DNA from 3 places in the Streptomyces sp. NPDC059355 genome. Region 2 is predicted to be linked to each of the others. Evidence: riboswitches for the same ligand, from Rfam matches in the RefSeq annotation. Region 2 holds a riboswitch; each other region holds the start of a gene.

Region 1 (10,285 bases), on a different contig from region 2:
TCCACCGCCAACACCGTGCACGTCCTCGACATCGCCACCGGGCGGCAGCTCGGCTCCTTCCCGACCGGCGACAAACCCCACGAGAACACCTTCAGCCGCGACGGCCGCTTCCTGTGGAACAGCTCCATCGGGGACGTGACCTCCGCGCTCGACGCGCCCTGGCTCGACTGGACGAAGGGCGACCGGAAGATCACCGTCGTCGACGCGCAGACGTTCCGCACGGTCCGCGTGATCGACATGCGCGCGCGGCTCGACGCCTTCGGCCGCCCGGACCTCTCCGACGCCGTCCGCCCGATGTCCTTCAGCCCCGACGAGTCGAAGCTCTACTTCCAGGTGTCCTTCTTCAACGGGGTCGTCGAGTACGACGTGGCCTCCGACCGGATCACCCGGATCAAGGAGCTGCCCCGCAACCCCGCCACCAACCCTGACCGCACCACCTGGGTCAACGACTCCCGCCACCACGGCATGTCCATGAGCCCGGACGGGACGAAGCTCTGCGTCGCGGGCACCATGGACGACTACGCCACCGTCGTGGACCGCGCCTCCCTCACCGAGCGGCCGCTGGTGCCCGCGAACAAGCCGTACTGGGCCACCGTCGACGGGGACGGCACGGCCTGCGTGATCTCCGAGAGCGGCGCGGACCAGGTCACCGCCATCGACTTCGCGACCGGGACCAAGCGGGTGTCCGTCCCCGTCGGAGACCACCCGCAGCGTGTCCGCCTCGGCCACGTCCCCACGGGCTGGACGGGCCCGCGGTAGCGGCGCCCACCGGCCACCCCGGCCCTTATGGGGTGACCGGTCTGCGATGACCGATTAGTCTCCGGATCATGGTGGACATCCGTGAGGTACCCGAAGCCGACATCGACCGCGCTCTGGAGCTCGCGTACCTGGTCTTCCACGACCGCCCCGAACCGGAGGGCCGCGAACGCCACCACGCCCTCCTGCGCCACTGCGCGCGCCTCGGCGCCTACGACGGGGACGCGCTGGTCGGGTTCATGGCCGCGCACGAGTTCCGGCTCTCGGTGCCCGGGGCGGACCTGCCCTGCCCCGGGCTCACCTTCGTCAGCGTCGCCCCCACCCACCGCCGCCGCGGCGTGCTCACCGCGCTGATGGACGAGCAGTTGCGGCGCACGGGCGCCGCGGGCAGCCCGATCGCCGCCCTGTGGGCCTCCGAATCCGCCATCTACGGCCGCTTCGGCTACGGTTCGGCCACCCAGGGCGCCACCATCGAGATCGACTCCACGCGCCCGCTGGCCCTGCGCATCGAGCCGGACCCGCGCCCGCTGCGGCTGGTCGACCCGCAGGACGCGCTCGCGGTGATCGGTCCGTACCACGAGGCCGCCCGCGCCGGGCGGGCCGGCCGCCCGACCCGCGACGCGGAGCGCTGGAGCGAGTCCTGGCTGTGCGAACAGGACGAGGAGGACGAGGAGTTGGGCCCGCCCCGGATCATCGTCCTCGGCGATCCCGGCAAGCCGATCGCGGGGTACGTGCTCTACCGCACGAAGCACGAGGGTGACGGCGGCCCCGCCCGCAGCCCCGGCCTGGTCCGCGTGGACGAACTGGAGGCGGACACCCCGGCGGTGGCCGCCGCCCTGTGGGACTGCCTGGCCGGCCTCGATCTGACCGGCAGGGTCTGCGCGTGGGGCCGGCCGCAGGACGACCCGCTGCTGCGGTTCGCCGCCGACCGGGACCAGGTCAGGGTCACCGCCCAGTTCCCGGCGCTCTGGCTGCGCCTGGTCGACGTACGGGCGGCGCTGACCCGGCGGTCCTGGGCCGCGCCGGTGGAGGTGGTGCTGGAGCTGGCCGACGTACGGCTGCCGGCGAACGCGGGGCGGTTCCGCCTGAAGGCGGGGCCGGGCGGGGCGACGTACGAGCCCGCGGCGGCCCCCGCCGACCTGGAGCTGGAGGTACGCGACCTCGCGGCCTGCTACCTGGGCGGGACGCGGGTCGCCGAGCTGGTCGCCGCGGGACTGGTGGCGGAGCGGACACCCGGAGCGGCGGCGGCCCTCGACGCGGCCCTGCACACCCCGCTGCTGCCGCACACGGCGGACGAGTTCTGAGGCGTACGGGGCCGCGCGGGGGCCGGCGCCCGGGCGGCGGGGGCGGGCGAGCGGACCGCCCCCGCCGCCGGGCTCCGCGGGATCAGGCGGGCAGGGAGATCCGGGCCGCCGCCATGCCGAAGGAGGAGCTCAGGCCGAGCCGCGCCCCCCGGGCGCCCCCGGCGCTCTTCGGATGCAGGTCCTCGTCGCGGTAACGGCGCACACTCTGGTGCCAGTTGAGGACGGCGGCCATCCAGTCCTCCAACTCCCGCACGTACGCGTCGAGCGAGGCCCGCGCCTGCGGCCCGAGGCCGTGGTCCTCGTACAGCACCGGCAGCTGGTGGTCGCGGATGTGCTCGAACTCCTCGGTGCGCTGCACCATCAGGTCGGCGACGATCGCGAACGCCTGCGGATAGCCGATGTCGAAGAAGTTCTGGGTGACGAGGACGTGGTTGTGCACCTCGCCCTCGACCTCGATCTCCTTCTGGTACGAGAACAGGTCGTTGGTGATGCACCCGACGTCCGCCGCCGCGCTCTCCAGCGAGCGCATCACCCCGTCCCGGTAGACCTCGGGCGGCACGCCGTCGCCCTCGTGGCCGAATTTGGCCAGGAACATCGTCATGTACGTGCCGAAGGTGAAACGGCGCATCTCGGCGTAGTCGACCGGGTCCGGAATCCGGTTCACGACGGCGTTGCCGATCTCCCAGACCCAGCTGTCCAGCATCCCGATGACGTGCCCGCGGAACTCCGCGCGCATCGCGGGGCTCATCCCGGCGACGGTCCGGGCCCACAGGTCCTTCAGGCTCCGCTCCATCGCGGTGACCGGCTCCGGGGCCTCGGCCGGATCGACCGGGACCATGGAGATCAGCCGGTCGGTCGCCGCCCGGGCGGCTCCCGGGGATTTCGCCCCGGCGAACACCTTGGGGTAGTAGTCGTCCGCGTACGTGCCCCAGGTCAGCCACTGCGCGCTCAGGCACAGCGCCCCGGCGGTGGCGTCGGGGTCGATGCCCGCCGCGCACAGGGCGAAGTCCATGCCGACCAGCTTGTCCTCGTCCCAGATGTCGGAGCCCGGATCGCCGGGCTGCGGGTCCAGCAGGCCCATCTCCCGGGACCAGAGCACCAGTTCGCGGCGGGCCAGGTCCAGGTGCGGGCTGAGCGTGAGCGCGAACGGCATGTGGAAGTCGGGCAGCAGGGAAGGGCCCACCTTCTGGAACGGCACGTGCGTGAAGCTGCGCCGGCGCAGCTCCGTGGAGCGGGGGGTGAACAGCGAGCGCAGGTCGAGGGCGGCGGTGCCCGGTCCGGTGGGCAGGAAGGGCAGCGTGAGCGGGGCCGCGGCCGCCCCCTTGGCCTCCTGGTTCATGTAGCGGCTGGAGACCATGTGCCATTCGTGGCCGCCGGACTGCCAGTCCTGCAGGCCCTTCGCGTACGCGAGTACGGACGCCATCTCGACGGGGTCGAGCCCGTGCTGCGCGGCGAGTGCGGGGACCTCGGCGAGGGCCGTGTGCTCGAACTGCTGGAGCCGCGAGGTCAGCAGGTCGTTCGACAGGTCGGCGGCCTCCTGGGTGGTGCAGCCCAGGAAGGTCTCCAGGACCAGGACAGCGTTGGAGAGTTCGCCCTCCTGCTCCACCTCGCGCTGGTAGGAGAAGAGGTCGTTGCGGATGTGCACCGCGTCGGAGAAGGCGTCGCGGAGGACCTCGAGCGGGCGCGCGTGCGCGACGCGGGCCGGCACCTCGGCGGACACGTACTCGACCAGTCCGGCGGACCACGGGGCGCCGCCGACCTTGCGGCGCATCTCGATGTATTCGAGCGGGTTGGCCACACGGCCGATGTTGATGTTGTGGAGCTCCCACATCGACTCGTCGAGGAGGTTCCGCGTCGACTCGGAGAACCGTTCCCTCCAGTCCATCGACATCGCCGGCACGGTCCGCGACCACAGATCCTTGAGACCCGCCTCGACCGGGTTCGTCGGCTCGGGGAACCCGTCGGCGAGATCCATCGGCATGAAGGCGGCCAGCCCGTCGAGGTACTTCTTGGCGCCCTCGCGGTCCTGGGTGCGCTTGTACACCTCCAGGAAGTGGTCATCGAAGAAGAAGACCCACACGTACCAGTCGGTGACCAGGTCGAGCGCGTCGCCGCCGCAGTCGGGGTGGGTGTACGAGCACAGCAGCGCGTAGTCGTGCGCGTCGAGGTCCCGCTCGTCCCAGACGCCCGACCCCTCCAGCATCCCGAAGCCGCGGGCCCACCGCTTGGTGTGCGCTCGCGCGGCCTCCAGATGGGGATTCAGGCGCGCCGGATACGGCACATAGAAATCCGGCAGTTGAAACGGCTGTGTCACGGCGGGCTGGACCTTTCGTCCGAGGGCGCGGGGGCCCCTGCCTGCGCCCCCCGCACGAGATCAGCAGGGCCCTGCCCCACCCGCCGTCGATACAAGGAAGAGTTCACCGCATCAGGTGACCCGTCAGCCGTTCCGCGCCACGCGCGCCCGGCGGCGGTTAGCGGTCCGGTTCCCGCCGTACGCATGGGGCGGACGACGGAGGGGTGAGGCCCCGGACAGGACCTCACCCCTCGGTGTTCAGGGCCGTGCGTTACTCCGAGTCGGCCTCGAGGTTGCCTTCCGTGTCCAGGTAGACCTGGCGGAGGGATTCCAGGATCTGAGGGTCCGGCTTTTCCCACATGCCGCGGGACTCGGCCTCCAGGAGGCGTTCCGCGATGCCGTGCAGGGCCCAGGGGTTGGCCTCCTCCAGGAAGGCGCGGTTGGTCGGGTCCAGGACGTACGTCTCCGTCAGCTTGTCGTACATCCAGTCCGCCACCACGCCCGTCGTGGCGTCGTAGCCGAAGAGGTAGTCCACCGTCGCCGCGAGTTCGAAGGCGCCCTTGTAGCCGTGGCGGCGCATCGCCTCGATCCACTTCGGGTTCACCACACGGGCGCGGAAGACGCGGGACGTCTCCTCCACCAGCGTGCGGGTCTTGACCGTCTCGGGGCGGGTCGAGTCGCCGATGTACGCCTCCGGGGCCGTGCCGCGCAGGGCGCGGACCGTGGCCACCATGCCGCCGTGGTACTGGAAGTAGTCGTCCGAGTCGGCGATGTCGTGCTCGCGGGTGTCCGTGTTCTTCGCGGCCACCGTGATCCGCTTGTACGCCGTCTCCATCTCGGCGCGGGCGGGGCGGCCCTCCAGGCCGCGGCCGTACGCGTAGCCGCCCCAGACCGTGTAGACCTCCGCGAGGTCGGCGTCCGTACGCCAGTCGCGGGAGTCGATCAGCTGGAGGATGCCGGCGCCGTACGTGCCCGGGCGCGAGCCGAAGATACGGGTCGTCGCCCGGCGCTCGTCGCCGTGCTCGGCCAGGTCCGCCTGCGCGTGGGCACGGACGAAGTTCTGGTCGGCGGGCTCGTCCAGCCCCGCCGCCAGTCGTACCGCGTCGTCCAGCAGGCCGATGACGTGCGGGAACGCGTCCCGGAAGAAGCCCGAGATACGCAGGGTCACGTCGATGCGGGGGCGGCCCAGCTCGTCGAGCGGGATCGGCTCCAGGCCCGTGACGCGGCGCGAGGCCTCGTCCCAGACCGGGCGGACGCCCAGCAGGGCGAGCGCCTCCGCCACGTCGTCGCCGGAGGTGCGCATCGCACTCGTGCCCCACAGGGACAGGCCGACCGAGGCCGGCCACTCGCCGTTGTCCGTGCGGTAGCGGGTGAGGAGGGAGTCGGCCAGCGCCTGGCCCGTCTCCCACGCGAGGCGGGAGGGGACGGCCTTCGGGTCGACCGAGTAGAAGTTCCGGCCCGTGGGCAGGACGTTCACCAGGCCGCGCAGGGGGGAACCGGACGGGCCCGCCGGGACGAAGCGGCCGTCGAGGGCCGCCACCACGTTCGCGATCTCGTCCGTCGTGCCGGCCAGCCGCGGGACCACCTCGCGGGCGGCGAAGTCCAGTACGGCCGCCACGTCGGCCGAGTGGCCGGCCGCGACCGAAGCCACCGCCTCCGGAGCCCAGTTCGCGTCCTCCATCGCCTGGACCAGCGCGCGGGCCGCCTCCTCCGCCTCGTCGGCGGTCGTACGGGTGGCCGCGGACTCGTCCAGGCCGAGCGCCTCGCGCAGGCCGGGCAGGGCCGTCGTACCGCCCCAGATCTGGCGGGCGCGCAGGATCGCGAGGACCAGGTTGACCCGGGCCGCACCGGTCGGGGCGCCGCCCAGGACGTGCAGTCCGTCGCGGATCTGGGCGTCCTTGACCTCGCACAGCCAGCCGTCGACGTGCAGCAGGAAGTCGTCGAAGCCCTCGTCGTCGGGACGCTCCTCCAGCCCCAGGTCGTGGTGGAGCTTCGCGGCCTGGATCAGCGTCCAGATCTGCGCGCGGATCGCCGGCAGCTTCGCCGGGTCCATCGCCGAGATCTGCGCGTACTCGTCGAGGTGCTGCTCCAGGCGGGCGATGTCGCCGTACGACTCCGCGCGCGCCATCGGCGGCACCAGGTGGTCGACCAGGGTGGCGTGCACGCGCCGCTTGGCCTGGGTGCCCTCGCCCGGGTCGTTGACCAGGAACGGGTAGATCAGCGGCAGGTCGCCGAGCGCGGCATCGGGCGCGCAGGCCGCCGACAGGCCGGCGTTCTTGCCCGGCAGCCACTCCAGGTTGCCGTGCTTGCCCAGGTGGATCATCGCGTCGGCGCCGAAACCGCCGTCCTCCGCGCGCGCCTGGATCCAGCGGTACGCGGCCAGGTAGTGGTGCGAGGGCGGCAGGTCCGGGTCGTGGTAGATCGCGATCGGGTTCTCGCCGAAACCGCGCGGCGGCTGGATCAGGATGAGCAGGTTCCCGCGGCGCAGCGCCGCGAGGACGATGTCGCCCTCCGGGTTGGCCGAGCGGTCCACGAACATGTTGCCCGGGGCCTCGCCCCAGTGCTCCTCGACGCTTTCGCGCAGTTCGGCGGGGAGCTCGGCGAACCACCGCTTGTAGTCGGCGGCCGGGATGCGGACCGGGTTGCGGGCCAGCTGTTCCTCGGTCAGCCAGTCCTGGTCGTGGCCGCCGGCCGCGATCAGGGCGCGGATCAGCTCGTCGCCGTCGCCCGAGACCAGGCCCGGGACGTCCTCGACGGGGCCGAAGTCGTATCCGCCCGCGATGAGGGTGCGCAGCAGCTCCACGGCGCTGGCCGGGGTGTCGAGGCCGACCGCGTTGCCGATGCGGGAGTGCTTGGTGGGGTACGCGGAGAGGACGAGCGCGACCTTCTTGTCGCGCCGCTCGATGTGCCGCAGCCGGGCGTGCCGGACGGCGATGCCGGCCACGCGGGCGGCGCGCTCCGGGTCGGCCACGTACGCGGGCAGGCCGTCCTCGTCGAACTCCTTGAAGGAGAACGGGACGGTGATCAGGCGGCCGTCGAACTCGGGCACGGCGACCTGCGTCGCGGCGTCGAGCGGGGAGAGGCCCTCGTCGTTCTCCTCCCAGGCGCTGCGCGAGCCGGTCAGGCACAGGGCCTGCAGGATCGGCACGCCGAGCCCGGCGAGCGCGCCCGCGTCCCAGGACTCGTCGTCGCCGCCGGCCGAGGCCGTCGCGGGCTTGGTGCCGCCGGCCGCGAGCACCGTGGTGACGATCGCGTCCGCCGACTCCAGCCGGGCGATGAGCTCCGGCTCGGGGGCGCGCAGGGAGGACACGTACAGCGGTACGGGCGTCCCGCCGGTCTCCACGATCGCGTCGCACAGCGCGTGCACGAAGGCGGTGTTGCCGCTCATCTGGTGGGCGCGGTAGTACAGCACCGCGATGCGCGGGCCGTACGGGCGCACCGGGGTGCGCTCCAGCGGGCCCCAGGTGGGCGCCGCGGCGGGCGGCTCGAAGCCGTGGCCGGTGAGCAGCACGGTGTCGGAGAGGAAGCGCGCCAGCTGGTCCAGGTTGGCGGGGCCGCCGTGGGCGAGGTAGCCGTGCGCCTCGGCCGCGATGCCGATCGGGACCGTCGAGGCCTCCATCAGCTGGGCGTCCGGGGCCTGTTCGCCGGTGAGGACGACCACCGGGCGGGTCTGGGCCGGCGCCAGGAGCAGGTCCAGGCCGTCCTGCCAGGCGCGCAGGCCGCCCAGGAGGCGTACGACGACCAGGTCGACGCCGTCGAGCAGGGCGGGGAGGTCGTCGAGGGGAAGGCGGGAGGGGTTCGCGAACCGGTACGGCACGGGGCCGTCCGCGGCGCGGGCGCTGAGCAGATCGGTGTCGGACGTCGACAGCAGCAGGATCATGCGGCGGCATGCCTTCCTCGGGGTTTCCGCGCCCCGGGCAGTGAGGACAGCGGGAGTTCCTGACTCACCCGGCGGATCGCTCCGCGGGGTTCACAGTGGCGGGACCGCGCCGGATTCGCACCGGGCTTCCTCCCAGCGGGCCACGTGGCTCCGCCGGTGGTCATCTTAGGCGGCGTTCTCGCCGGCCGGGAGTGGGGGTGGCCGCGCCCGGGGAGCGGATCGGGGCAGGTCGGGCGGAGGGCGGGGCGTACGGGGCGGGTGGTGACGGACACAGGCCGGGGGCGGTGAATCGTGGGTATGCTCGCCGCCATGCCGCCCCAGCCCCCTTCCGCCGTATCGCGGGACGAACCGGTCATACGTGACCGCGGTGACGCCTGCCCCGGTGCGCTGCGGCTGCACGCGGCGGACGACGGGTACCTGGCCCGGATCCGGATACCCGGCGGGATGCTCGACGCGGACGCGGCCCTGGCGCTGGCCGATGCGGCGGACCGGCTCGGCGACGGGCACATCGACCTCACCTCGCGCGGGAACGCCCAGCTGCGCGGGCTCGGCGCGAGCTGCGGGGGCGAGCTGCAGGGCGTGCTCGTACGCGCCGGGCTGCTGCCCGCGCCCACCCACGAGCGGGTCCGCAACATCGTCGCCTCGCCGCTGACCGGCCTGGACCGGCGCGGTCTGCCCGATGTGGCGCCCTGGGTCGCGGAGCTGGACCGGCTGCTGTGCGCGAGCGGGGCGGCGGCCGGGCTGTCCGGGCGCTTCCTGTTCGCCCTCGACGACGGACGCGGGGACGTGACCTCGCTCGACGCCGATGTGAACCTGGCCGCGGTCCGGGACGGGGAGCGGGCCCTGCTGTGGACCGCCGACCCCGCGGACGCCCTGCTCGTGGCCGCCGCCGATGGGCCGCGGGCCGCGCTCGCCGCCGCCTCGTACTTCCTGGACGCCGTCCGCCGGGCCGGTACCCGGGCCTGGCGGGTGTCCGAGCTGCCCGCCGAACAGGCCCTGCGTTCCGGCGGGTTGGGGGACCGTCTGACCGCCGCCGGGATCCCGGCCTCCGTCGTACGGGGCTCAGCCGGCCCGCGCGCGGCGGCCCCCGAACCGGGCGTGGTGGAAGGGCCCGAGGGCACCGCGGCGCTCAGCGTGTTCGCGCCGCTGGGCCGCCTGACCACCGCGCAGTGGCGCCGCCTGGCCGGCCTCACGGGCCGTGTCCGTCTGACCCCTTGGCGCGGGATCGTCGTTCCCGGCCTGCCCGCCCGTGCCGCCGAGGACGCCCTCGCCGGGCTCGCCGGGGCCGGGCTCGTGACCGGCCCCGCCGATCCCTGGCGGTCCGTCACCGCCTGTACGGGACGGCCGGGTTGCGCGAAATCCCGCGCGGACGTACGCGCCGACGCGCGGGCCGTCGTAGCGCAGGCACAGCCGCAGCCGCACGCGCACCCGCAGGGGACCCGGCCGCTGCCCGTGCACTGGTCCGGCTGCGAACGCCGGTGCGGGCACCCCCGCGGCACCGCCTGGGCGGACGTGGTCGCCACCGCCGACGGGTACGACCTGACCGCCACCGGCCACGCCCCGCAGCGCGGTGTCCCGGCCTCCGAACTTCCCGCGGCCCTCGCGGCCGTACGCCGCACCACCTCCCACGACGCAGCGAAGAAATGAGCGAGTACACAGTGTTCGAGTACGAGAAGGACGGCGCGGCGATCTACCGCCAGTCCTTTGCCACGATCCGCGCCGAGGCGGACCTCTCCGGGCTGCCCGCCTCCGTCGCCCAGGTCGCGGTGCGCATGATCCACGCCTGCGGAATGACCGACCTGCCCCAGGACCTCGGCTACACCCCGGAGGTCGTGCTCCGCGCGCGGGCCGCGCTGCACGCCGGCGCGCCGATCCTCTGCGACGTGCAGATGGTCGCCAGCGGTGTCACCCGCAAGCGGCTGCCCGCGGACAACGAGGTGATCTGCACCCTCTCCGACCCCGCCGTCCCGGCCCTCGCCGCCAAGATGGGCACCACGCGCAGCGCCGCCGCCCTCGAAGTCTGGCGCGACCGCGGTCTGCTGGAGGGCTCCG
Region 2 (10,285 bases):
GTCTGGACAACACGGCGATCGCGGCGCAGATGCACAGCAACCCGCAGGCGGTCTCCGAACTCCTCTCGGCGGTCTTCACCAAGCTCGGTACCGACCGCCTCGGCCTGCGCAGAGCCCTGCGGAACTGACGGTCTGACGGTCCGAGCACGACCGCGGTCGCTCCGCACGCTCGCATGACCCTGCGATCCGCCCCTCTGCCGGCCGGGAGAGGGGCGGATCGCAGTCCGGTCAGCGGTGGGTGAAGTCCGCGGCGCGCTTGTCCACGAAGGCGCTCATGCCCTCCTTCTGGTCGGCGGTGGCGAACACGGCATGGAAGAGGCGGCGTTCGAAGCGGACCCCCTCGGCCAGGGTGGTCTCGAAGGCCCGGTTCACGGCCTCCTTGGCCATCATGGCGACGGGGGCGGACATGGCGGCCACCGTCTCGGCGACGGTGAGGGCCTCGGCGAGCAGCTCGCCCGCCGGGACGACACGGGAGACCAGGCCGGCCCGTTCGGCCTCGGCGGCGTCCATGGTCCGCCCGGTCAGGCAGAGTTCCATCGCCTTGGCCTTGCCGACGGCGCGGGTCAGCCGCTGGGAGCCGCCGATGCCGGGGATCACCCCGAGCTTGATCTCGGGCTGCCCGAAGACGGCGGTGTCGGCGGCCAGCAGGATGTCGCAGAGCATGGCCAGCTCACAGCCGCCGCCGAGGGCGTAGCCGGAGACGGCCGCCACCGTGGGGGTGCGCAGGTCGCCCAGGCGGTCCCAGGCCGTGAACCAGTCGCTGAGGTACATGTCCATGTACCCCTGCGGCTGCATCTCCTTGATGTCCGCACCGGCCGCGAAGGCCTTCGCGGAACCGGTGAGGACGATGCAGCCGATCTCCGGGTCCCGGTCCAGCGCCTCGGCGGCGGCCACGACCTCGTTCATGACGTGGAGGTTGAGCGCGTTGAGGGCCCCCGGCCGGTTGAGGGTGAGGAGGGCGGTACGGCCCTTGCGCTCGACGAGGATCGTCTCGTACGGGGTGTCGGTGTCGGTGTCGGTGTCGGTGTCGGTCACGGGGCTCATCCGTTCTGTGCCGCGGCGGCGCCGCGCAGAGCGTTGACGATGCCGGAGAAGTCCTTTTCCGCTCCGGTGCCTTCGGCGAAGGCGGCGTACATCTCGGCGGCACGCAGGCCGAGTCCGGTGTCGATCCCGCCCGCGCGCAGGGCGTTGGCCGCAAGGCCCAGGTCCTTGGCCATGAGGGGCGCGGCGAATCCGGGGCGGTACCCCCGGTTGGCGGGGCTGGCCGGGACCGGGCCGGGGACGGGGCAGTTGGTGGTGAGCGCCCAGCACTGCCCGGACGCGGTGGAGGCCACGTCGTACAGGGCCTGGTGGGAGAGGCCGAGGCTCTCGCCGAGGACGAAGGCCTCGCTGACGGCGATCATGGAGATGCCGAGGATCATGTTGTTGCAGATCTTCGCGGCCTGCCCGGCGCCCGCACCTCCGCAGTGCACGCTCTTCTTCCCCATCGCGGACAGCAGCGGTTCGGCCTGGGCGAACTCCGCCTCTCCCCCGCCGGCCATGAAGGTGAGGGTGGCGGCCTCGGCGCCCATGACGCCGCCGGAGACGGGTGCGTCGAGGGCCCGGTGGCCGGCCTCGGCCGCCGCCTCGTGGGCAGCGCGGGCGTCGGCGACGTCGATGGTGGAGCAGTCGACGAAGAGGGTGCCGGGCTTCGCGGCGGCGAGCAGCCCCTCGTCCCGGTAGAGGGCGAGAACATGGCGTCCCGCGGGCAGCATGGTGATCACCACGTCCGCCTCGGCTGCCGCCGCGGGGGCGGATTCCGCCGCCTCCACGCCCGCCGCCGCGGCCTGGGCCAGGGAGGCGGGGACGAGGTCGTGGCCGAGCACCCGGTGTCCGGCGGCGGCGAGGTTGGCGGCCATCGGGCCGCCCATGTGGCCGAGGCCGATGAAAGCGATGACCGTGGTCACCAGGGCACCTCCTGAGGGGAGTCGACGGGCGCGAGCCGCAGTTCGCGGTCCGCGTCGAGCGGGGCGAAGTACCGTGCCACGTCCGCCTCGGACACCTCGGCGAGGGTGCCGGGCGACCAGTGCGGATCGCGGTCCTTGTCGATGACCTGCGCGCGGATGCCCTCGACGAGGTCGGGTGAGCTCAGCGCAGCGCACGAGACGCGGTACTCCTGCTCCAGCACCCTTTCCAGCGGCCCGAGTCCGCGGGCACGGCGCAGGGCGGCCAGGGTGACCTTCAGCGCGGTCGGGGACTTGGCGGCCAGGGTGTCGGCGGCCTCCTTGGCCTCCGGTTCGCCGCTCGCGAGGAGGCGGGACAGGATCTCCTCCACGGTGTCGGCCGCGTAGCAGTGGTCGATCCATTCGCGCTGGGCGGCCAGCCGGCCGGGCGGTGCCTCGGCGACATGCGGGGCCAGGGCGTCGCGTACGGGGGCCTGGGCGAGGTCCGCCACCAGCCGGCCCTGCCGGTCGGCCGGTACGAAGTGGTCGGCGAGGCCGCAGAGCAGGGCGTCGGCGGCGCCGACGGGGGCGCCCGTCAGGGCCAGATGGGTGCCCAGCTCCCCGGGGGCCAGGGCCAGCAGGTAGGTGCCGCCGACGTCGGGGACGAAGCCGATGCCCGTCTCCGGCATCGCGACCCGGGACCGCTCGGTGACGATCCGTACCGTGCCGTGGGCCGAGATCCCGACCCCGCCGCCCATCACGATCCCGTCCATGAGGGCGACGTACGGCTTGGGGTAGCGGGCGATCCGGGCGTTGAGCCGGTACTCGTCGCGCCAGAACTCGGCCGAGGCCGTGCCTCCCGCGCGGGCGTCCGCGTGGATGGAACGGATGTCCCCGCCCGCGCAGAGGCCGCGTTCTCCGGCTCCGGAGATCACGACCGTCCGTACGGAGGGGTCCTCCTCCCAGGCTGCGAGCGTCTCTTCGATGCGCAGCACCATGGGGTGGCTGAGGGCGTTGAGGGCTCTGGGCCGGTTCAGGGTCAGGTGGCCGCAGTGGCCCTCGACGCGGACCAGGACGTGCTGGTCCTCTTCCGCCGTGGCCGCCATCACAGGTTCTCCGTCAGGCCGCGGGCGACGATGACGCGCATGATCTCGTTGGTTCCTTCCAGGATCTGGTGCACCCGGAGATCGCGGACGATCTTCTCGATGCCGTACTCGCTCAAATAGCCGTATCCGCCGTGGAGTTGCAGGGCCCGGTCCGCGACGGTGAAGCCGGTGTCGGTCGCGAACCGCTTGGCCATGGCACAGAGCTGGGGCGCCTGCGGATCGCCCCGGTCCAGTGCCCCGGCGGCCGTACGGACCAGGGCGCGGGCTGCGGTGAGCTCGGTGGCCATGTCGGCCAGCCGGAACTGCAGCGCCTGCGCGTCGAGCAGCCGTCCGCCGAACGCCTCCCGGTCGGCGAGGTGGGTGAGGCTGCGGTCCAGGGCGCTCTGCGCACCGCCGAGGGAGCAGGCCGCGATGCCGAGGCGGCCGCCGTTGAGGCCGTTCATGGCGATGCGGAAGCCTTCGCCCTCGGCTCCCAGTCGCCGGTCGGCGGGGATCCGCACCCCGTCGAGGACGACCTGCCGCGTGGGCTGGGCGTTCCAGCCCATCTTGCGTTCGTTCGGGCCGAACGAGAGCCCGGGGTCGCCGCGTTCGACGAGGAAGGCGGAGATCCCGGCCGGGCCGTCCCCGCCGGTGCGGGCCATGACGACGTACACGTCGGCGGCGCCGGCCCCGGAGATGAACTGCTTGACGCCGGTCAGTACGTAGTGGCCGTCGCCGTCCCGCTCGGCGCGGGTGCGCAGGGCGGCCGCGTCGGAGCCCGCCCCGGGCTCGGTCAGGCAGTAGCTGCCCAGGGTCTCGGCGGCGCAGAGGCCGGGCAGCAGGCGGGCCCGCTGGTCCTGGTCCCCGTACCGGTCGATCATCCAGGCGACCATGTTGTGGATGGAGAGGTAGCCCGCGATGGAGGGGCAGCCCGTGGCCAGCACCTCCAGGACGAGGACGCCGTCGGTGCGGCTGAGGCCGGAGCCGCCGGACTCCTCGCGTACGTAGAGCCCGGCGAGGCCGAGGCCGGCCGCGCGGCGCAGCACGTCGACGGGGAAGTGCTTGTCCCGGTCCCAGGCGAGGGAGTGCGGGGCCAGCTGCTCCTGGGCGAAGTCGAGGGTGACCTCGGCCAGGGCGAGCTGGTCCTTGGTGAGCAGGGTCGTGGTCACGGCGGTCACGCCATCGTCGGGATGGTGAAGCTCGCGCCCTCCTTGACCCCTGAGGGCCAGCGCGAGGTGACGGTCTTGGTGCGGGTGTAGAAGCGGACGGCGTCCGGGCCGTGCTGGCCCAGATCGCCGAACCCGGACTTCTTCCAGCCGCCGAAGGTGTGGTAGGCGACGGGGACCGGGATGGGGACGTTGACCCCGACCATGCCGGTGTTGACGCGTCGGGTGAAGTCGCGGGCGGTGTCCCCGTCGCGGGTGAAGATGGCCACGCCGTTGCCGTACGGGTGCTCGCTGGGCAGCCGCAGGGCCTCCTCGTAGTCGGCGGCCCGTACGACGCACAGCACCGGGCCGAAGATCTCCTCACGGTAGATCCGCATCTGCGGGGTCACCCGGTCGAAGAGGGAGGCTCCGGCGAAGAACCCGTTCTCGTGCCCGGGGAGTGTGAACCCGCGTCCGTCCACGAGGAGTTCGGCGCCCTCGGTGGCGCCGATGCCGACGTAGCGGTTGACCCGGTCGAGGGCGTCCCGGCTGACCAGGGGACCGAAGTCGGCGTCCGGGTCGTCGGAGGCGCCGATGCGCAGGGCGGCGATGCGCTCCTTCAACTTGGCCACCAGCGCGTCCGCGGTCTCCTCCCCCACGGGGACGGCGACGGAGATCGCCATGCAGCGCTCGCCGGCCGAGCCGTAGCCGGCGCCGATGAGGGCGTCCGCGGCCTGGTCGAGGTCGGCGTCCGGCATCACGATCATGTGGTTCTTGGCGCCTCCGAAGCACTGGGCACGCTTGCCGTGGGCGGCGGCGGTGGCGTAGATGTGCGCGGCGATCGGGGTGGAGCCCACGAAGCCGAGGGCCTGGACGCGGGGGTCCTCCAGGAGGGTGTCGACGGCCTCCTTGCCGCCGTTGACCACGTTGAGCACGCCCGGGGGCAGGCCGGCCTCCAGGAACAGCTCGGCGAGGCGCAGCGGTACGGACGGATCCCGCTCGGAGGGCTTGAGGACGAAGGCGTTTCCGCAGGCAAGGGCGGGCGCGGCCTTCCACAGCGGGATCATCGCGGGGAAGTTGAAGGGGGTGATCCCGGCGACGACGCCGAGCGGGGAGCGCAGGGAGTGCACGTCGATGCCGGTGCCGGCGTTGTCGGTGAAGTCGCCCTTGAGGAGGTGCGGGATACCGGCGGCGAACTCGACCACCTCCAGGCCGCGTTGGAGATCGCCGTGGGCGTCGGCGACGGTCTTGCCGTGCTCGGCGGACAGCAGCCGGGCCAGTGCCTCGCGTTCGCCTTCGACGAGCTGGAGGAAGCGCAGCATGACACGGGCGCGTCGCTGCGGGTTCCACTGGCCCCATTCCGCCTGCGCCTCCTCGGCGTTGGCGATGGCCGCCTCGGTGTCGGCGCGTCCGGCCAGCGGGACCCTGGCCTGGACGGCTCCTGTGTTGGGGTCGTACACGTCGGCGTGGAGACCGGAGGTCCCGGTGGTGTGCTTTCCGCCGATGAAGTGGGTGAGTTCACGGACCATGGGAAGCCTGCTCTCGTCAGGTGAGATCCGAGGAGGGCGCGGCAGGCCCGCGCGGCGGCACCGGTCGTGGTGCGCGCCGCCGTCGGGCAGCCGCGGGACAGCGAAGGCGGCAGGCGCGCGGCGGATTGCGGATTGCGGATTGCGGGTGCCGACGCGGCTGCGGACGCGGAGGGGGATGCGCTTGCGGGAAGCGGGTGCAGGCGCGGGTGCGGATGCCTTCGGTGAGCTACGAACGCGCGGTCAGGGCCGCGTGCTTCGCGAACTCCGCCGGATCACCAGGGCCGTGGTCACGTACCGGTGCCATGCGTGTCTTCTCCATCCTCGTGGACAACACGGAACACCCCACGGCCGGTATCCTGACTCCCGGATCATCGCGCGCCGCCCGGCCTTCCCGACGGATCTCTCCGTCAGTGGCCTGACCTGCTGGACAGCACGCTTCCCGGTCACAGTGGCGGGACCGCGCCGGATTCACACCGGCTTCCCTGCACCGCGGGCTTGGTCACGAACATATAGTTGGACGTCCTAGTAAGTCCACCCCCCTCCACCGGAAGTCCAGCCGGCTCCACCGCGTCGGGTGAACGCGCGCCGGATCACGCCCTTGCGGCGGGGGCCGCCTCCGCGTTGCCCCGGGGCCCCTGGGACCTGATCATCAGGGCGGCGACCAGGGCCGCGAGCAGTACGCTGCCGGCCGCCCACCAGAAGTTCGCCGTCTCGGCGCGCAGCAGCTCCTTCTCGATCATGCTGGGCAGCACGGACCCTGCGCGCAGGCGGTCCACGTGGACGGAGATCACGGTGTCGAGCAGTGCCGCGCCGATCGCCAGGCCCAGTTCCCGGGCCGTGAGGACGGCTGCCGCGGCGCCACCGGAGCGCTCCGCGGCGACCGCGCCGGTCACGGTGGCGAGGATCGGCACGAAGGCCATGCCGATCCCGAGGCCGATGAGCAGCAGGGCGGGCAGCACCCCGATCGCGTACGAGCTGTCGAAGCCGAGGCGGGTCAGCAGGAACAGCCCGACGGCGGTGAGCACCAGGCCCCCCAGGATCGGGACGCGGGGCGCGACGCTGGGCAGCAGCCGGGCGGAGACCTGCGTGGAGCCGATCACGATCGCGGCGACCATCGGGAGGAAGGCCGCTCCGGCCATGACCGGGTCGTAGCGCAGGACGGTCGCGAGGTAGTAGCCGACGACCGGGTACAGGGCGGCGATGCCGGCGCCGGCCAGGAGCATGCCGAGGAGGCTGCCGGCGCGGTTCGGGTCCTTGAAGACGTACGCGGGGACGAGCGGGTTCGCCGCCGCGGACTGCCACCACAGGAAGCCGGCGAGCAGGATGACTCCGCCCACGAGCAGGACCAGGGTCAGGGGGGCGGCCCAGCCGCTGTTCTGGGCCTCGTTCAGTCCGCAGAGCAGGGCGGCGACCCCGCCGGAGCCGAGCAGTACGCCCGGCGCGTCGAAGTGGCCGCCGGTGCGGCCCGGGCGCTCGTGCACCAGGGTGAGCGTCCCGATCAGGCCGATCACGGCGATGGGGATGCCGCCGAACAGCGACCAGCGCCAGCTCATGGCGGTGAGCAGCCATCCACCCTCGGCCATCCCGAGTGCCGTGCCGGCGGCTGTGATCGCGGCGTAGATCCCGAAGGCCCTGCCGCGTTCCTTCGGGTCGGTGAAGCCGGTGGCCACCAGGGACAGCGCGGACGCCGTGAGCAGCGCGCCGAAGACGCCCTGGAGGACGCGGGCCCAGACGAGCGTGCCGGAGTCCCCGGCCGATCCGCCGAGCGCGGAGGCGGCCGCGCAGCCGAGCAGGCCGACGATCAGTGTCTGTTTGCGTCCCGCCAGGTCCGCGATGTGCCCGCCGATCAGCAGCACCGCGCCGAAGGCGATGAAATAGACGTTCGCCAGCGTTCGCAGGCCGTCGGTGGGCAGGTTCAGGTCGGCCTGGACGGCCGGAAGCGCGACGCTGAGGTTCGCCGCTTGGAGCAGCGCCATCAGCTGCACCAGGGCGATCACCGCCAGGCCCCACCAGCGCCCGGGGTGCGCGGGCGCGAGGTCGGGGAGGGAGGCCGGGGGCGGCCACGGGCTCGCGGGTGCGCCCGGGGGCGGTCCGAATCCCCGCGCGGGATCGAAGGGCGCGGGAGACGTCGGGGCGTAGGCGGGCGGCAGGGGCGGCGGCTGGGCCGGGGGCTGATCCTGCGGGGCGGGCGCCTCCGTGGAAGCCGTGGCCGGGGCCTGGGGCTCCGGCCGGTGCTGGGCCGGGATCGACGGGGCGAAGTCCAGCAACTCGGCTGCATGGCGCCCCAGTTGCGCCAGTACGGCGCCCGGCAGCCACTCCGCCGCCTGATCCGGCGCCGTACGCTCGGCCACCTCCCGGGGACTCGGACGCCGGGCCGGGTCCTTGTGCAGGCACGCGCGGACGAGGTCGACCAGCACGTCCGGCACCCCGGCCAGGTCCGCCTCCTCCTCGGCGACCCGGAAGAGGTGGGCGTTCAGGCCGGTGTCCGTGGCGCCGAACAGGAGGCGCCCTGTGGCGGCGTAGACAAGGACGGCGCCCAGGCAGAAGACGTCGCTGGCGGGGGTGAGTTCGAGGCCGCGGACCTGCTCCGGCGACATGAAGCCGGGCGAACCGATCAGCATGCCGGTGCGGGTGTGCAGGCTGTGCTGCTCGGCCAGGCTGTCCATGGCCCGGGCGATGCCGAAGTCGATGACGCGGGGGCCGTCGACGGTGACGAGGACGTTGGACGGCTTGAGGTCCCGGTGGATCAGGCCCGCCTCGTGCACGGCCTGGAGGGCGAGGGCGAGGCGGTTGGCGAGGGTGTGGACCGAGTGCTCGGGCAGTGGCCCGAAGTGCTCGGCGACGACGGCGTGCAGGTCGGGGCCGGGGATGTACTGGGTCGCCACCCAGGGGACGGCGGCCTCCGGATCGGCGTCGAGCACGGCCGCGGTGCAACTGCCGCCCACCCGCCGCGCGGCTGCCACTTCGCGGGCGAATCGCCTGCGGAACTCGGGATGGCCGGCGTACTCGGCCTGCACCACTTTCACGGCGACGGTACGACCGCCCTCGGAGCGGCCCAGGTAGACCAGGCCCATCCCGCCGGCGCCCAGTCGGGCGATGAGTCGGTACGGTCCGATGCGGGTCGGGTCTTCGGCGATCAGCTGGTCCACGGGGGCAGGATAGGCCAACCGTCCGCCACCGGCCGGGACATCAGGCGGATCGATGCCCGGGCCGCCGATTCATCGTGCCGAGGGGTTCATCGCGCCGAGGGGTTCATCGCGCCGAGGGGTTCATCGCGCCGAGCCCCCGCGGTCCCGGCCGGAGCCCCGCCCCGGTGTCTCGCCGGGCGGCTCGGGGGCGGGGCGGCGATAATGGGACGCATGAGCACAGGTGCCGGGCGCGGGCGCTACGGCGAGGCGGTGTTCCGGCCCGAGCAGGCAGGCGAGGACGACCGCATCGACCTCGGGGCGCTCACCTACGACGACATGACGCTGGACCGCCTGCGCGCCCTGGGCGCCGGGCCGGGCTGGAACTGCCTGGACGTGGGTGCCGGGACCGGCACCGTCGCCCGGCGGCTGATCGGGGAGGCCGGGGTGACGAGCGTGCTCGCGGTCGACCGCGATGTCCGCTTCCTCGCCGCCCGTCCGCTGCCGGGGCTCGATCTCCTGGAGGCGGACGCCGTCGCGCCGGATTTCGACCCCGGGGGCCGGTTCCAGCTCGTCCACGCCCGGTTCGTGCTCATGCACCTGCCTTCGTGGCGGCAGATGATCGCCCGGCTCGGCGGCCTGCTGGCCGACGGCGGGGTGCTGGTCCTCAGCGACGCCATCGACCTGACCAGCCGCACCGCCCCGCCGAGCCCGTACACCCGGGTCATGCAGGCCATGTGGCAGGGGCTGCGGGACACGATCGGCACCGACATCTCCTGGGTCCCGGAGTACCCGCAGCACTTGCGGGACGCGGGACTCGTGTCCGCCGCAGCCGAGATCCGCGTGCCACCCCTGACCCCGGGCAGCCCCATCAGCCGTTTCTGGGTGGGGACTTGGGACCGGGCCCGCGAGTCGATGGTGGCCACCGGGCTGGTGGACGACACGACGATCGAGGAGGCGGTCCGATACCTCGGCTCACCGGACTGCGCCGCCCTCTCACCCGGAATGATCACCGCCTGGGGCCGGCGGCCGCTGCCCGCCTGACGAGGGTCTCCGGAGCGGTTCAGGAACGCCCGGTCTGCGTGCCGAGCCGCCCGGGCGCGCCCCGGCGCCGCCGGTCACTGCGGCACCATATGCGGTAGGCGCTGAAGCAGGAGGCCAGGGCGACCGCGACAGCACACCAGAGGCCGACGACGACGAGGATCGTGGCGAGCAGGGACATGTGGCTCACTCCTGTCCGGATGGGTGCGCTGTCCGGGCCGTCCGAAGTCCGGTTCTGGGCCCGCCTCTCGTCATGAAAATACGTGTGGAGGCGGGCAACCGGTTCAGTGCGGCGGATGGTTGGGCGGAGATGCGGAATACCTCGTCACGTACCCGCGTCAACAGATCCTTCAACACGTCCGACGGCACCGGCTCGTACCGGATGCCCGGCGCACGACGACGCCGACCTCGCGGCGCGGGGTGAGCGCGCCCTCGAAG
Region 3 (10,285 bases), on a different contig from region 2:
CGGGGTTCGTGTCCCGGCCACCGGTATCACCTCGATGTGTGCCAGCTCCAGCGTGCACTGCGCCCGGGCCCGGTGCATTCCGGAGCGGGAACGTCTCACCCTCCCGATCGAAGGGGTGCGGGACGGGCTTCTAGTGCCTGGGGTGGGTGGAGATGACGTGGAACAGGCGGGGTTGGACGTCGGTGGCGATGGTGGCCGCCTGGTCCATGTGGACGCGGGCCTCGGGGTTGGCCAGCATGGCGCGGTAGTGCTGCTCCGACTCCCACTGGGCGTAATTGATCACGCGCTGCCCGTCCTCGCTGGCGTGGAAGTTGGCGCAGATGAAGCCGGGCTGGTGCTTCATCGTCTCCTCGGTGGCCTGCGCCAGCAGGGCGATCAGCTCCTGCTGGCGCTCGGGCGCCACCGTGAAGACGTTGATCAGCGTGGCCACGGGGCGAGTCGAGTCGATGCTCGCGGTAACGGTCATGGATCTATTGCTCCCCTTACGAACTTCCGCCGTTTCCTCCCGCGGCCGACTTTCCCCCGATCGGAGGCGGGGCGGGGTCGAAGCGGACGGGAGCCTGGAAGCGGGCCTTGCGCGCTGCGCGGCGGAACGTGGTGAGGACGGCCGGGCCCGCGAGGGTGATGCAGACGAAATTGGTGACGGCGCGCCCGGTGTCCCAGCCGAGGGACGTCGCGAGGTCGAAGGCGAGGTAGCGGTGGAACTGCTCGGTGAAGGGCAGGCCGGGAAGGTAGGCGATGGAGCTGTTGGGGTCGAGGGAGAAGGGCCAGAAGGAGAGGTTGAGGAGGAAGCCGAAGAGGTAGCCGGAGACCGATCCGTAGACGGCCAGCATGAGGATCTCCCGACGGCCGGAGGACCTCGGCAGGAAGCCGGCCAGCATGCCCACGAAGGCGCAGCCGAACATCTGGTACGGCATCCAGGGCCCGACCCCGCCCGTGATCAGGGCGGAGGCGAAGAGGGAGGTGCAGCCCAGGGTGAAGCCGAAGCCCGGGCCGTAGACCCGGCCGGCCAGGACGAGGATGAAGAAGACCGTCTCGATGCCGGCCGTACCCGCGCCCAGCGGGCGGATGGCGGCGTTGACCGCGGACAGGACGCCGAGCATCGCCAGGGCCTTGGAGTTGATGCCGCCCTCGGCGATCTCCGAGATCACCACGCACAGCACGATGACCAGCAGGACCCCGAAGATGAGGGGCGGTGCGTAGTTCGACCCGAACTTCCCCGGCGCGACGAGGAAGGGCCAGAAGAACGCGACGATCCCCAGGAACGCGGCCATGGCGATGACGACGCCCGCGCGCGCGTTGATGCGGATGGCTGCGGTGCGTGCGGCAGCGCTCATGGGGCCGGTTCCGTCTCGTCGTCGGGGAGGGCGGGGGCCACCTGGGCGACCGTGAGGTAGGGGAGGGGCGAGAGGATCTTGGCCGTCTGGGGTGCGAAGACGGGGGAGGCGACGATGACCTCCGTGGTGGGGCCGTCCGCGACGATGTCGCCCTCGGCCATGACGACGACCCGGTCGGCGGCGCGGGCCACGAACTCGACGTCGTGCGTGGAAATGACGATCGCGCGTCCTTGCCTCGCGAGGTCGTCGACGATGGCGATCAGCTGTTCCTTGGCCCGGTAGTCGAGACCGCGGGTGGGTTCGTCGAGGAGCACCACCCGGGGAGCCGCCGACAGCTGGATGGCGAGGACGAGGGCGAGCTTCTGGCCCTCGGACAGGTCGCGGGGGTGGGTGGCGTCGTCGATGCCGGGTGCGAGGCGGTCGAGGATCTCGCGTGCGGCCGGTGCGTCGGCGCCGACCGCCGATTCCGCGTCCGCCTGGTCGAGTTCCTGCTGGACGCTCTCCAGGTAGAGCAGGTCGGTGGGGGTCTGGGGGACCAGGCCGACGCGCCGGCGGGCTTCGGCCGCCGACAGCTTCTGCGGGTCGGCGCCCCTGCCCCCGCCGGTGGCGGGGATGAGCACCGTGCCGGCCTTGCGGGGTCCGGAGCCCTGGAGCGCCCACAGCAGGGAGGACTTGCCGGAGCCGTTGCGGCCCATGAGCGCGGTGATCTCGCCGCCCCGCAGATCGAGGTCGACCTCCCTGACGGCCGGGATGCCCTGATAGGTCACCGTCACCCCGCGGGCCTTGAGGAGGAGGGCGGGGTCCGGGGCGGGTGCCGGCCGCACCGGTGGCGGAGTCGTACCGGTGAGCCGGGAGCGCAGGGCGGCGGCGGCGCGGCGGGCGTCGCGGATCGACAGCGGGAGCGGGGACCAGCCGGCGGCGCGTCCGAGTTCCACGATGGGCGGGGCGATGGAGGACGTACGGAAGATCTCGGCGGGCGGGCCCGAGACCACGCGGCCGTCGCCCGGGAGGTGGATGACGCGGTCGGCGTACTGGACCACGCGCTCCAGGCGGTGTTCGGCGAGCAGCACGGTGACGCCGAGGTCGTGGACGAGCCGGGTGACGGCGGCCAGGACCTCCTCGGCCGCCGTCGGGTCCAGGGCCGAGGTCGGCTCGTCCAGGACGAGGATCCGGGGGTGCGCGGTGAGGACGGAGCCGATCGCGACGCGCTGCTGCTGGCCGCCGGACAGTTCGTGCAGGGCGCGGTGGCGCAGGTCCGCGAGGCCGAGGAGGTCGAGGGTCTCCTCGACGCGCTTGCGCATGGTGGCCGGCGGGACCGCCAACTGCTCCATGGCGTAGGCGAGTTCTTCCTCGACCGTGTCGGTGACGAAGCCGTCCAGCGGATCCTGGCCCACCACGCCGACCACGTCGGCGAGTTCGCGGGGCGGGTGCTCGGCCGTGTTCCGGCCGTCGACGAGGACCCGGCCGTGGAGGGTGCCGCCCGTGAAGTGCGGGACGAGCCCGTTGACGGCGCCGAGCAGCGTGGACTTGCCCACGCCGGTGTGGCCGACGACGAGGCAGAGTTCGCCTTCCTCGACGGTGAGGTTCACATAGCGCAGGACCGGTTCGGCCGTGTCCTCGTACCGGACGGTGACCTGGTCGAAGTGGATCACTTGGGTTCCTCGGGGCGCTGTGCGGGGACGGTGGGCCGGGCGGGGGCTGTCGGGGGCGGTGCCAGGAAACCGGCCGTCCCGGCGAGCAGGATCGCCGCCGCCGGTACGAGCGGCAGGGTCGGCCAGCTGAGCGGGTAGATGGAGGGGTTCAGCTCGGCGGCGTCGAATCCCGCGTTGCCGAACAGCAGGACCGCGGACAGCACTCCGCACCCGGCGACGGTCCATTCGGCCGCGAGCCACGGGTCGGGCCGGTACGCGGTACGGGTGATGCGGCGCCCGCCGAGCCGCAGCCCGGCCACGCACAGCGCTCCGCCGGCCGCCAGCGCGGGCAGACCGAGCAGCGTGGGCGCGGTCGCGTCGAGGAGTCCGTACGCCCCGGCGCACAGCCCGCACATGCCCAGCAGCATCAGCGCGCCGGTCAGGCGCCGGGAGCGGCGGGTGGCGGTGCCGGCGCGGCCGTAGCCCCGGGAGTCCATGGCGGCCGCGAGGCGCAGCGAGCGCTCCAGGGCGTCCTCGAGTACGGGGACGATGATCCCGCGCAGGGCGCGGAGCCCCTTGGTGCGGCCGGCCCGCAGCCGCCGGGCGCGGTGCACGCGCTGGACGCTCGCCACCAGTTGGGGCGCGACGCTGATGGAGACGGTGACGGCGACGCCCAGCTCGTAGAGGGCGCCGGGCAGGACGCGCAGGGCCCGCTTCGGGTTGGCGAGGGTGTTGGCGGCGCCGATGCAGCACAGCATGCAGGCGAGGCGGAGTCCGTCGGTGGCGGCGGAGAGCAGCGCTTCGAGGGAGACCGGGCCGCCGAGCCGGATGCCCGCGTACCAGTCGGGGGTGGGGATGTGGGGGAGGGAGAAGAGGAAGTGGTCGCGGGGGGTGACGCCCGTGGCGAAGATCGCCCGGAAGGTCACCCGGATCGCGACGACCGTCAGCGCCAGGTAGAGGTAGTACTTGAAGCCGCGCGCCCAGGGGGCCTCGGTGCGGCGCATGGTGATGACGTAGCCCAGGACCGCGAGGACGAGGAAGAGCAGCAGCGGGTTGTTGGTGCGGCTGACGGCGGTGGCGAGGGCCAGGGCCCAGATCCACCAGGCGACGGGGTGCAGGGTGCGGGGCAGACGGCGGCCGCCCGCGTCCGGCGCGAGGCCGGCCGCGGGCGGCTCGGCCGCGACCGTGGTGGTGCGTGACACGCGGCTACTCCGTACGACGGCGGCGTCGGGCGACGAACAAGGCGGCGCCGCCGATCAGCAGCACCAGTGCTGCGGTGGTGACGGCGGGCAGGTACGAGCCCGCGTCGTGGTGCGCGTCGGCGGCGGGCGCCGCCTCGACGACCTGGGGACCGGGGGCGGGCGCGGCCGCGGCCGGTGCGCTGCCGGACGGAGGGGCCGAAGGGGTGGGCGAGGCGCTCTCCTGGGCGGAAGCGGAAGCGGAGGGCGAGGGGCTCGCCGGCGCCGACGGGGTCGGATCGGCCGGCCGCGGGTTCTCCGGCCTGGGCCCGGTGTCGACATTCGGCGGCAGGGGCGCCGCCGTACGGGTGTCCTTGGGCTGGGGCACGCCGGTGGGCTGGGCGTTGTGGGCGCGCAGCTGGTCCGGGGTGACCCGGGGCCGGCCCTGGGTGCCCTCGACGTCCGTCGCCCCGAAGGTCCACAGGTCGACGCTGCCGGGCTTCGGCTTGTAGAGCATCGCGCCGAGCTGGCTGTACTCCCAGGTGTTCTGGCCGGGGTTCGCGTGCCAGTACGACCAGTAGGCGGACGCCGGCGGGGTCAGGACGCAGTCGTCCTGCTCCGGGGTCGGGTACTGCTTGCCGCCCTGGTGGCCGCTGTAGCCGATCCGGCAGATGAAGGCGGGGCCGTCGTGGCCGGTGCCGGTGGTGGCCCAGCCGCCCTGGCTGAGGAGCTCGTACCCGGTGGTGGGTGTCGTACCGCAGGAGCGGTAGACCGGCCCGCCCCAGTGGCCGAAGTCCACGGCGAGGACGGCCCCGGACGAGGTGGTGCACTGGCCGATGGGCTGCGGGGCGGCGCCGGCCGGGGCCGCGCCGGCGGCGAAGGCCGCCACCGTCAGCCCCAGCGCGGCCGCCGCACGGGCGGCGGCGCGTGTGATGCGGGAGATCATCGGCCGTCCTCCTCGCGGATGCGGCGCGTGCGGGCCATGGCCACGAGTCGCCAGCCGGCCAGTACGAGGACGGCCGCGGCGCCCGCGAGCGCCCCTGCCCGGACGCCGGTGGAGGCGAGGTTGCCGCCCGAACCGCCCTGAGCAGAAGCGCCGTTGCCGCCTGCACCGGCCGCGGTTCCCGCGGTGTCCCCGGGTGTGATGATGACGGGTGCGCCGCCCGCGGCGCCCGTTCCGCCCGACGGGCCCGACGTGGCCGTGGGGCTGGGAATGGGCAGCGGGGTGGTGCCGTCGAGGCTCCGGGTGAGGGTGGCGAAGGAGATGCCGGTGGTGCCGCCGAGGGCCTGGGTGGAGGCGCGGACGTCGGAGCCGGGCTGGGAGCCCTTGGCGATCTCGAAACCGCCGTCGGCGTTCTGCTGGGATGCCAGGAACTTACGGGCCTTGGCGATCTGCGCGCCGTACTTCTGCGCGTCCAGGGACATGCCCTGGACTGCGAGGGCGGCGGAGTTCACGGAGTTGCCGGAGGCGCCGGGGACGCCGCCGTCGTCCTTCTGCCGCGTGGCGAGCCAGGCGACGGCCTTGTCCACGGCCGCCTGCGCGTCCGCGTCGGGCAGCAGGTCCAGGGCCATGGCGGCCATGGCGGTGGAGTCCACCTCGTCGTCGCTCTTCTCGACGAGCATGCTCCCGAAGGCCCCGTTGGGCCGCTGGAGGCTCTTGAGGTAGGTGATCGGCTCGGCCGCGGCCGCGTTCTCGCCCGCGCGGACCTGGGCGATGACGCCGAGGGACTGGTCGAATACGGACTTGGCGTTGCCGTAGGCGCCCTTGCCGCCGCAGTAGGGGACGGCGTCGACGTTCCCGGCCCGGCAGGTGTCCTTCGCCAGGGCGGCGATCAGGTCCTGGCCGCCGAAGCCGCGGGGGTCGCGGCCGACCGCTTCGGCGAGGAGCGCCGTCTTGCCGATGGCCCCGCCGACGGCGTACTTGGTGCCGATCAGGGTCCAGGCATGGACCGTCCGACCCTGGCCGTCCTTGCCGCCCTTGTCGAGGAAGTCGACGATGTTGCGCAGGGTGGCGTCGTCCGTGCCGGTGGCGGCGAGCGCGTACGCGCCGTCGATCGTCAGGCCGTACGTGGCGAAGCCCGGGGAGCTCTCGTAGTAGCGGCCCTGGATCAGGCGGGTGGGGTGGGTGAGGTACGCCGTGGCCCTCTTGAGGTCGGGCCCGTCGCCCGGCGGGAGCGACGGCTTGGGGTCGCCGGGGGAGGGCTTGGGCTCGCTCGGCGACGGCTTCGGGGCGGTCGGCGAGGGGCTCGGCTCGGCCCTCTTGGCGGTCAGCGCCACCAGGTCGCTCTTCGCGGCCGCGACGACGGCCGGCACGGTGGGGTACAACTGCGGCTCGGTGAGTCCCTCTTCGAAGGCGAAGCCACCCTCGGAGAGCTGCTGCTTGGAGAGCCGGAACAGACCCGCGTCGGCGTGTGCCGTGTCACCGAGGGCGCGCATGGCCTGGGCCGCCCAGCCCGTGGCGCTCGGGCTTCCGGTGGTCATGCCGGCGGCGGCCGGCCAGGCACCGGTGGGCAGTTGGGACTTCCTCAGGTTCTCGCGGGCCTTCTCGACGACGGCGTCGTGTCCGCCGGCCCGCTTGAGGGCCAGGGCGATCAGCGCGGTGGAGCTCGCGTCGCTGTCGCACCATTCGCCGGAGCGGATGAGGATGCCGGTGAATCCGCCGTCCTCGCACTGGAGTCCGGTCAGCCGGTTCACCGCGTCGGCCGGAGGTGTCACGCCGCCGTTCAGCAGGGCGATGACGGCCATGGCCTGGGCGTCGGACTGGCCGGTGGTGCGGAAGTCGCCCTTGGTGAGGCAGCCGTCGATCGTCTCGCCGTCGCCGATGTCGCGCGGGCAGACGTACGTGACGAGGTCACCGAGCAGATCGTGTCCGCCGAAGGCGCGGGGGTCCTTGCCCGTGGCCTCGGCGACGAGCGCGAGCCGCGCGGCGGCGGTCGCGTCGGGGATCCCGCCCCTGCCGGCGGGGTAGGCGTACGCGTCCGTCTCCGCGGGCCTGGCGAGGAAGTCGGCGGCCTTGCGGGCGGCCGGGCTCTGCCGGTCCGCGCCCGCGAGGGCGTAGACCGCCTCGGTGGTGAGGAAGTGGTCGGGGGCCGTGGCGCCCTCGTCGACGACCCGCTCCCCGTCGGTCAGCCTCCCCGTGAGCCAGCGGGTGGCGGCGGGCAGGTCGACGGTGCCCGGCGCCGCGGTGGGCGGGCCCGTCGGACCGGTCGGGTCCGGGCTGGGGCTGCCGCCCTGGGCGCGTACGTCGTCGGGGGAGAAGGCGGGCTTGCCCGAGGTGCCGCCGGCGTCCGTGCCGCCGAACACCCAGGCGTCCACGTCACCGGGCTTCGGCGTGCGGGCCATCGCGCCCAGGGGGCTGTAGGTCCAGTTCTTCTGGCCGGGCGAGGCGGTCCAGTACGACCAGTACGCGGTCGCCTGCGGGGTGAGGACGCAGTCCTCCTTGTCCGGAGTGGGGTACTGCGTACCGGAGTCGAAGGAGCCCTTGCCGATGCGGCAGATGAAGGCGGGACCGTCGTGCACGGTGCCCTCGGTGCTGAAACCGCCCTCGTGCAGCAGGTCGTAGCCCGTGGTGGGAGTGGTGTCGCAGCCCCTCTCGACCTTCCCGCCGAACGGGCCGAAGTCGACGGCGACGATCGCGCCGTTGGTGGCGGTGCAGCCCTCGATCGGGTCGGCCGCGGCGGTGGTGGTCCCGGTGACGAAGGCCACGCTCGCGCCGAAGGTGAGCAGCGCCGCCGATATCAGCGACACCAGCCTCTTCTTCCCCGTGCGTCGCTCTGCTAGCTCTGCGGTCCCCACCACGGCCCCTCGTGTCGGCCGAGCGGACCCATGCGTGGCAAAGGGCTTCTGCCGCACATGGAGCGCAGAGGAAGCCGTTCGAACCACGCCGTAGTCCGCGACGGCGTTTCTCGCTGCAAAAACCTGGCTCCAGGCAGTCCGGCTCGCCCGGCGGTGCCGGGCCTACGGTTGCGGGTCAGCGCCGGAATTCGACCGGCTTCCCCTGGAGTTGAGTGCGTATCAGTCGGAGTGGAACACGCTGATAAAGACAGCGTCAAGGTGGGCTGTGTCTCACCCGGGGCCGCTCCAGCGTTCCTCCGGCAGCACGTCCCGAGGCGGCTGGCGGACCCTTGATCACTCGGGTAGCGTCCTGGGCTGCCAGATGGGGGAATCCGGTGAGAAGCCGGAGCTGACGCGCAGCGGTGTGGGACGGCGGGGGCCGTCTCCGAGCCCGAATGCCCATGCGGCGATGCAGTACAGGAAGCCGTACCACGCGTTCCGGGCGACGGCCCTCCGAGCATGCCCGGCCGTGTGTCCGCACGGCGGCAGGGCGCCGGCAGCGGCCGGCGTCCGCCGATTCCAGGAGCAGGCCATGTCCCGTCCCCGCACCTCCCGCCGCCTCGCGCTCGCGGTGCCCTCCGCACTCGGCGCCCTCGCCCTCACCGCGCTGCCCGCGTTCGCGACCTCGTCGCCCGCGCAGATCGCCACGTCCAAGACGAATGGCGTCGCCTACCTCAAGTCGCTCCAGGCGGCGGACGGTTCGTACGCGGGGGCCGGGCTGTCCAACGAGTGGGCGTTCAGCGCCTTCGCCGCCACCGGTACGGCCGTCGTCGACGTCTACCCCGCGGGCGACACGACGAGGAACGCCCGCACCGTCTACCGCAACCTGCTCTCCACGTCCGGCTGGCCCTCGGCCTCCCCGGTGGTGACCGACTACGAGCGCGGCACGCTGAACGCGTACGCCGCCGGCATCGACCCGGCGCGCGTCTCCGCGTCCCGCAACCTCGTCGCGAACATCTACGCGTACTGGCAGACCGCGGAGGCCGGCTACTTCGGCCCCTCCGGGAACTTCAACGGCACCGTCTTCGCGGCCCTTTCGCTGGGCGGGGCCAAGACCCAGGCCGGCGGCACGCGCGTCCCGCAGGCCCTGACCGACGCGATGGTCACCCGGATCCGCGCCAACCAGCACGTCGACGGCGGCTGGACCTACAACAAGGCCGAGGGCAACCCGACCGTCCTCAACTCCGCGGGCGATGTGGACATGACCGGCGCCGCGATGGCGGCCCTGTGCGTCTCAGGCGTCCCCAGCACGGACACGGACGTCGTCCAGGCGAAGAACTTCCTCAAGAGCAAGCTCGTCACCACCAGCGGTGCCTTCAACTCCCTGTACGGGGTCAACACCAGCTCCAACGGCTGGGGCGTCGCGGGCCTGAACGCCTGTGGTTTCAACCCGCAGACCGGGGACTTCCTCACCGCCGCCGGCAAGACGCCGATCGACTTCCTGATCGCCAACCAGTACAACCCGGCCGGCGGATTCAAGTACAAGCCGGCCGACACCGTCCCGTCCGCCTACGCCTCCATCGACGCCCTGCGCGCGGTCGCCGGCGGCGGATTCACCACGGCCCCGCCGGTCCCGGTCACCCCCGGCGCCCCGCAGTGGGTCGCCCAGCCGGCCTTCACCGCCGGTACGGCCACCAGGCTGGCGCTCACCGTCGACGACGGCGCCGGCAGCCTCAAGGTCTGCTCCGTGTCCTTCACCCGACCGGTACGACCACCACCCTCGGCGACGTCCTGAACGCGGCGATCAGCGGTGCCACGCCCTCGGGCTGCGTCACGAGCGTGACCCCCGCGTCGGGCACCGGCACCGTCACGGACGTCAACGGCAAGGCCAACAGCGGTTCCAACACCTGGAAGGTGAGCGTCGACGGCTCCGCCTTCGCCGGAGCCACCCGGGACAAGGTCGTGGGCGTCGGCGACACCATCGCCCTGCGCTGGGGCGCCTGATCATCGAACACCGGTGGGGGCCGCGGACCTCCGGGGCCGCGGCCCCCACCGGCACGCCGGACTAGAAGGACGTCCAGGTGAAGGACACCTGGTCGCCTGCGTTGAGCTTGAACTGGCAGCCGCCGACCGGGGTGGGGGTGCCGTTGACGGCGATGCTCCAGTAGGCGGAGCCGCCGCCGCTGACGTTCTTTATGGTGTCGACGGAGAAGTCGTCGAAGGACGCGTACCAGGTGCCGTCCCAGGTGAAGCCCTTCTTGTGGGCGGCGTCGTCGAGGGCGGCGGTCGGGGTGGGGACCTTGGACGGGTTGGCGCCGCCGTTGGTGCCGTCGCACTTGTGGGTGCCGCCGGTCACGGTGGTGAC

The links. A riboswitch is a leader RNA that binds a small molecule or an ion and turns the genes downstream of it on or off. The one in region 2 is predicted to bind cobalamin.
Region 1: it holds a riboswitch for cobalamin, as region 2 does, so the genes downstream of both, cobN (cobaltochelatase subunit CobN) here and ACFXGI_RS05160 (CoA-acylating methylmalonate-semialdehyde dehydrogenase) in region 2, are expected to answer to the same signal.
Region 3: it holds a riboswitch for cobalamin, as region 2 does, so the genes downstream of both, ACFXGI_RS17240 (hypothetical protein) here and ACFXGI_RS05160 (CoA-acylating methylmalonate-semialdehyde dehydrogenase) in region 2, are expected to answer to the same signal.

Annotation. Positions count from the first base shown of each region.
Region 1 is NZ_JBHYXN010000042.1:23,661-33,945, forward strand. It holds gene ACFXGI_RS30460 (YncE family protein) at 1-759, shown strand, start outside; gene ACFXGI_RS30465 (GNAT family N-acetyltransferase) at 828-2,060, shown strand; gene ACFXGI_RS30470 (germacradienol/geosmin synthase) at 2,143-4,374, opposite strand; gene cobN (cobaltochelatase subunit CobN) at 4,625-8,233, opposite strand; cobalamin riboswitch at 8,267-8,403, opposite strand; gene cobG (precorrin-3B synthase) at 8,543-9,880, shown strand; gene ACFXGI_RS30485 (precorrin-8X methylmutase) at 9,877-10,285, shown strand, end outside.
Region 2 is NZ_JBHYXN010000004.1:18,904-29,188, reverse strand. It holds gene ACFXGI_RS05185 (ATP-binding protein) at 1-128, shown strand, start outside; gene ACFXGI_RS05180 (enoyl-CoA hydratase) at 229-1,044, opposite strand; gene mmsB (3-hydroxyisobutyrate dehydrogenase) at 1,041-1,946, opposite strand; gene ACFXGI_RS05170 (enoyl-CoA hydratase/isomerase family protein) at 1,943-3,028, opposite strand; gene ACFXGI_RS05165 (acyl-CoA dehydrogenase family protein) at 3,028-4,176, opposite strand; gene ACFXGI_RS05160 (CoA-acylating methylmalonate-semialdehyde dehydrogenase) at 4,182-5,681, opposite strand; cobalamin riboswitch at 6,010-6,206, opposite strand; gene ACFXGI_RS05155 (MDR family MFS transporter) at 6,272-8,830, opposite strand; gene ACFXGI_RS05150 (class I SAM-dependent methyltransferase) at 9,041-9,850, shown strand; gene ACFXGI_RS05145 (hypothetical protein) at 9,870-10,028, opposite strand.
Region 3 is NZ_JBHYXN010000016.1:3,272-13,556, reverse strand. It holds gene ACFXGI_RS17275 (MFS transporter) at 1-78, opposite strand, end outside; gene ACFXGI_RS17270 (antibiotic biosynthesis monooxygenase family protein) at 131-466, opposite strand; gene ACFXGI_RS17265 (ECF transporter S component) at 483-1,337, opposite strand; gene ACFXGI_RS17260 (ABC transporter ATP-binding protein) at 1,334-2,989, opposite strand; gene ACFXGI_RS17255 (energy-coupling factor transporter transmembrane component T) at 2,986-4,170, opposite strand; gene ACFXGI_RS17250 (hypothetical protein) at 4,175-5,092, opposite strand; gene ACFXGI_RS17245 (prenyltransferase/squalene oxidase repeat-containing protein) at 5,089-7,941, opposite strand; cobalamin riboswitch at 8,073-8,145, opposite strand; cobalamin riboswitch at 8,269-8,402, shown strand; partial or broken gene ACFXGI_RS17240 (hypothetical protein) at 8,513-9,924, shown strand; gene ACFXGI_RS17235 (DUF4430 domain-containing protein) at 9,986-10,285, opposite strand, start outside.